2 regions of the Peribacillus sp. NPDC097895 genome follow, and region 2 is predicted to be linked to the other one. Evidence: riboswitches for the same ligand, from Rfam matches in the RefSeq annotation. Region 2 holds a riboswitch; the other holds the start of a gene.

Region 1 (3,205 bases), on a different contig from region 2:
TTTTTTTATAAACTAAAGAAAACATGGTAATAAAGTAACCATGTTTTCTTTTTACTCATATTGCGGTGTCTACTATAAAAGTTATTTATTGATAAATTCTTTGTTAATTTTTTCAGCCTCAGCCATGTATTCTGTTTTAATCCCGCTCTTGACTCCCCACCAATAGAAACCAAGTGCTAACAATGCGATGACCACCATATCCCAACCAAATGTAAGAATATTTTTTCCGCCGAACTTCTCACTTCCAATATAAGAAATGAAAATCATACAACCTAAGTAAAGAAGCATCCAAACACCTGATAAAAATTGTTTTTTGAATCCGTTCCACTTATTTTTAGCTTGATAATAAAAGTAAATAGGTAGTCCAATGGCAATGATGAAAACGACTTCTCCTGTTAATGGCCAACGCGCCCAGTATAAAGTAAGCGATGCGAAAACAAATCCACAAGGTGCAATAATAGAAGCGCCTTTTAAGTGAAATGGACGATTAAAATGAGAAGCTGTACGTCTTAATGTTGTCAATGCAACTGGCCCCATGATGTACGAGATAAGTGTAGCAACTGAAATCACTTCAGCAAGTACGCCCCATCCGCGGAATAAAAATAAAAAGATAAAACATACGCCTAAGTTTAATAACATCGCTGGACGAGGAACACCATAAAGTGGATGTAATGTACCAAAGATATTCGGTAAGTACCCATTTTTCTGCATTCCATAAAGCATACGCGAAGTTGTAGCTGTGTAAGTAGCTCCTGTACCAGACGGTGATACAAACGCATCTACATACAATACAATCGCTAACCAGTTAAGACTAAGAGCAATTGCCAAATCAGCAAAAGGTGAATTGAAATTCAGATGACTCCATCCGTTCACGATCATAGACGGATCCACTGCACCGATAAACACGACTTGTAAAATAACGTATATAAAACCTGCAATTAAAATAGACCCAATAACAGCAATAGGTATAGACTTATTCGGCGACTTCGCTTCTCCTGCCATATTTACGGGACTTTGAAATCCATTAAACGCAAACACGATACCAGAAGTAGCTACTGCTGTTAAAACGCTTGCCCAACCATATGGTGCGATACCTTGAGAACTTGTAAAGTTTCCACCATGAAATCCAGCAAAAAATAAGGATCCTGCCATTACACCTGGAACAATTAATTTAAAAATAGTAATAAATGAATTTGCCTTAGCAAAAAGGTTAACTGTCCAATAGTTGACGAAGAAATAGAACAATAATAGTAAAGAAGCTATGAATAATCCTTTAGTCGTTAAGATATTGTTATCAACTAAAGAATGAGACCAACTGGCCCATTCCCAAGGCCACGTACTCATATATTGTACTGAAGCAATTGCCTCAACTGTAATAGTCGAAGCGATAGATATCCAGTTCGCCCACGCAGCTATAAATCCAATAAAAGAGCCATGCGAATATTGAGGATACTTAACCATTCCTCCAGCTTCAGGAAACATTGCCCCAAGCTCTGCGTAAGATAATGCAATAAATAAAATTACAACCATACCGATAATCCAAGAAAAAATAGCTGCTGGTCCAGCAATCTGGGCAGCTTTCCACGCTCCGAACAACCAACCAGAGCCGATAATAGAACCAATACCTGTCATAGTTAAAGCAAAAGTCCCCATCTTTCTATGCATATTACTCATCTCTACCTACACCTCTTCCTAGGAAAATAAAAAACACTTGATCTAAAAATCAAGTGTTTGCCCAGGCGCGCGGCTTATACTCTATATGCTCCCCCATGGTAATCCATGTTGCGCCAGTTACATATAGGAAAATAGTTTTTTTTTTAGTATATAGGATTATTTTAAATTTCACAATACTTGAATAATATTTATATTTTATAAATATCCCCATGGATTTTTCGTAATTCCCTATCAATATTCTTTTAAATTTGAAAAAATTAGGTGAATTAAAGTTCAAAAAACAAACATTCGATTTTTAGAACACATGCTACATCAATAAAAACATTTTCTTTTTAACATTATACTTAAAAATCTTTAAGAGCTTATATCCACAAAATAAACCGTTCATATTTTACAAATTATATCCCAACAACATTTACATAGGAATAATGAACCAGTTAGTTAAAATCTCATGATCCAATAGAGGATATACCTGGAGTACCTCATACCTTTGTTGAGCATTTTTCTACAATAACTGTTCTTTTCTTCCTAAAAAAAGCCATGCACAAGTTGGGGAACCTTCAGCTAAAGCACCTGTTCATTAAGAAAAATCGCTAAGCTAAAATTGATTATCTTGTTTATTGCCCTCATAAATTCTTGAACTACTTCCCCAAGGATGGTAGCCGTCACCAATATAAGTGATTCCATATTATTTTTATTTCCGTGACTGACGATTACTCTGTTTTTCTGAGACGGTTTGTGTGAGTATATTTCACTTTCTTACTCATCCTTTTTATACATTCTGAATGATTTCCACAAAAGGGACACTTCAAGAATTCTTCAAGCATGTTTTTGGAAAGCTAGAATAAAATCGAAAAAAGACCAATCTGCTGAAGAGAGTGATATAAATGGAGCCAATTACCTTTAAAGCATTTGCAATCACTAATGAAATTGATTTGAACAAAATCGCCATTCATTGCGGCATTCCCAAAAAATTCACCTGGGAAGAGCCATTAATCCTTAATGACGATATTCTAAATTCCATCCTTAATAAAAATGTGAACGAATCACAACAGGTGCTGGTTTTTTCCTTTGGCAGCATTGTCTTCATTAATTACACACACGCGGATGAGATAAAGGAATTTTTAACCTTTATCCATTCTTTCGAGCCGGATATTGATCTCGCCCTTGTAGATAGATATACGGACGATTACAACCTTCACTTCAGAGAAACTGAAAACATCAAGTTTACCGACGAATATGTAGTGGTGCCAAAAGTTGAATTTTTCTACCCTGAATTAATTTCCACTGTTCTTGCAAAATCGGTAGCACTCGAAAAAACTGAGGAACAACTCGGAAAAATCCACGACAAGCTCGAAACCATGATAGACCGACTGGAAAAAGGCAAGCTAAGAATCGGCAACAAGGAACTAGCGAGGACGACGGCCAAAATCGTACGTCACGAGTACAACACCCTTGCGTATATCATGATTCTGGATAAACCCGATATTACATGGACAAGCAGCATTGCCGGCGAATTTTATGACAGCAT
Region 2 (3,205 bases):
TGATATCGCCGTTTACTTCTCCGTCAATGTCGATGATCGTATACGCATAACCCCCACGGCTTCTGTTAACCATGTCAGCGATGTTCAAATTAAAGCCGGATACAGCCAGTGTGATTTGTCCAACCATGTTCGGAACGTTTTCGTGGAACGTTGCCACACGACGGTTTCCTGTATAAGGAAGGGAAGTGTTTGGGAAATTCACAGAGTTCTTGATGTTCCCTGTTTCTAAAAAGTTCTTCAACTGACGAGCAGCCATGATGGCACAGTTTTCCTCTGACTCTAGCGTAGAGGCACCAAGATGCGGAATTGGAACGACATTTTTCATTTTCAACACATTTTCATTCGGGAAGTCTGTAATGAACTTTCCTACTTTTCCGCTTTCAAGTGCAGCTGCCATATCATTTTCATTCACTAGCTCGCCGCGTGAGAAATTCAAAATATGAACGCCTGGCTTCATGATGCTGAATGTTTCTTCGTTAAACATTCCTTTTGTGTCGTCCGTTAATGGCACATGTACTGTAATATAATCAGATTCTGCAAACAATTGTTCAATCGTCATGGCGCGCTGTACATTGCGGGACAAGTTCCAAGCTGTATCAACAGAGATGAACGGGTCAAACCCAATGACGTCCATATCCAAATCCAGGGCATCATTCGCTACAAGTGCACCAATCGCACCTAAACCGATTACGCCAAGAGTTTTCCCCTTGATTTCTTTACCAACGAATTGTTTCTTTCCTGCTTCAACAAGTTTTGGAATTTGTTCTCCTTCGCCTTCCAGCGTCTTTGTCCAGGCCACACCAGCAAAAAGGTTACGAGATGAAGCCATCAATGACGTCAGTACCATTTCTTTTACGGCGTTTGCGTTAGCACCAGGTGTATTGAAAACAACAATTCCTTGATCGGTGCATTTGTCGACCGGAATATTATTGACTCCCGCGCCTGCCCTTGCGATTGCTTTTAAATCAGTGCCGAATTCCATTGCATGCATATTAAAGCTGCGAAGAACGATCGCATCAGGGTTTTCACTGTCATTGTCGACCGTAAAATCGCCTTTGTTGAATACATTTAGCCCGCTTTCGGCAATATTATTTAACGCCTTGATCGTTTTCACTTTTTCTAAAGTTATTGTGCTCATTTTGTTTGCTCCTCTTTGATCATGATAGTTTTTAGATTTCAAAATATTAACAAGATTTTAAACCCATGAAAATCTGCATTCCTTTAAAACTTCACTATCTTCTGTAAATACACAGAAAGAGGCAAGGGATAAAATCCCTTACCTCTGCCCAGGCGAACGGCTACGACACTATGTGTTCCCTCACGGTTATCCGTGTTTCGCCAGTTGCACATAGTCTTTTCATTTATTTTATTTTATCAAATTATTCAGCAATCTTCAATATTAATTTAAAGGTTTATCTCTTTTTTTAATTTCTTTCACTAAGGCAAAGCTGGACTAATAAAAGAAAATCATTAAAGAATACAATGATAGGAGATAAATAGAATCCTATAAAAAGAACCCAGCAAGGTAATGACTGGGTTCCAATAATCAATTCATTTTAGTGATGGCGATTGACTGTATGATCTATTAGCGCCCGTCAGTTTGCAGCGGCCTGACCACAATATAATCCAATTCATAAAATCCTTGATCTTTCATGAACGTGATCGTATTGGTGCCTTTTTTCAGGGGAACCTCCATTTTTGTGGCCATGAAACGTCCCCAGTTACGCGTATTTTGATATTTCAACGAGCTTGCTTCGCCATTGACAATCATTTTGCCTGTTGCAGGATCGAGACCATTTGCAAACCAAATATCAACGTTGTAATTTCCCGCTTTAGGAACATTGACTTGATTGAACTTCACATAGCTATCGGCAAAATCGATTCCGCCAACATAGCTTCCTCCGGATGCGTTGGGTTCGTTCGTTCTCACTGATGCACGGAAAAGGTCTGCTTGTTCCGCTTCATATTTGGCTGCACCTGTGTCTGCCAATTTCTCTGTCACTTCAGGGAAATAAGTGATACGCAGGTTCTGCGCTCCATAAGGAACCATCGTTATGTTTTCAGTCGGCTCCTTGGAGAGAATCGGACCAGCAGGCGGCTCTGCGCTTTCTACATTATTGGCTGCCTTGCCCCATGTTGGAATTTTTTTCGCTTTGGCTACCAGCTTAACTGGTGTCGTCGCTTGCTTGAACGGATTCTCCGGCATTGGTCCGGTAATCACATCGATGGATTTTTCCGGATGCTCCCTGTCAATGAGCAAACCATAATTCCATGGATTATCCGCTTTCACCGTATACTCATTGAATCCCAGAGCAGATGCATCGAAGCCTGGCAATTCAGCAATTGGCTTATCCTTAACCTGCCAATTCTCTTTCATTTGCAGGGAGTACACAAGCGGACCGCGTTCAATTCCAATGGAATTATTGATCCATGTTGTCGTTTTAAGCTTCATCGGTACTTGAAGAACAACTTTATCGCCGCTCTTCCACTTTCTGTTGATGCTTACATACTCTCCTGCTTTCACAGCTTTCACACTCTCTCCATTCACCGTTACGGTTGGTTTGACCGACCACGCCGGGATACGCAGTTTAAGCGGGAACTGCACCTTTTTAGACGACGTTATATTAAATTTGATTTGATCCTCAAATGGATAATTTGTGGTCTCCTTAATCGTAACATTTGCCTTTTTCAGTCTTACGGATACCTGGCTTGGCCCGTAGGCAATGACTCCGATGCCTCCATCGGCAGATGCTGCCCACATATTCTTCACGAAATATGGCCAGCCCATATGCATATTGAAGCGGCAGCACGGATAACCGGAAGTCGGCGAAGGCATCATCCCGTTGGAATAGTTTTGTTTAAAGCCATGATCTGCATGGTTGCTCTCCACTTGATTAGGTAAGGAATAATATTGATGGTTCTTGATTTCCTTATCCATAGCCCCAGGAAGAGAATTAAACGTGATTTTTTCTAAATCATCGCCAATCTTCGGATCGCCAAGAATCATCGCAGATTCCTCATTACTTTGCATTCGCTCTGTGATGGCACAAAGTTCAACCCCCTGCGTGGAAGAGGTTCCAGCGAGCATTTCAGTACCGGAAGTCATGCCGGTGATCTGATTATGATTCGATAAATTTTTCACTCCCGCCCCGAAAGCTTCACGATCGCTTTTGGCATGTGAACGTTGGTAGTAAACGGCAGGCAT

The links. A riboswitch is a leader RNA that binds a small molecule or an ion and turns the genes downstream of it on or off. The one in region 2 is predicted to bind ZMP and ZTP.
Region 1: it holds a riboswitch for ZMP and ZTP, as region 2 does, so the genes downstream of both, ACQKMH_RS25530 (APC family permease) here and ACQKMH_RS00805 (phosphoglycerate dehydrogenase) in region 2, are expected to answer to the same signal.

Annotation. Positions count from the first base shown of each region.
Region 1 covers NZ_JBNNSH010000008.1:187,546-190,750, forward strand. The annotation lists gene ACQKMH_RS25530 (APC family permease) at 82-1,674, opposite strand; ZMP/ZTP riboswitch at 1,727-1,805, opposite strand; gene ACQKMH_RS25535 (RMD1 family protein) at 2,562-3,205, shown strand, end outside.
Region 2 covers NZ_JBNNSH010000001.1:176,368-179,572, reverse strand. The annotation lists gene ACQKMH_RS00805 (phosphoglycerate dehydrogenase) at 1-1,138, opposite strand, end outside; ZMP/ZTP riboswitch at 1,278-1,356, opposite strand; gene ACQKMH_RS00800 (family 16 glycoside hydrolase) at 1,586-3,205, opposite strand, start outside.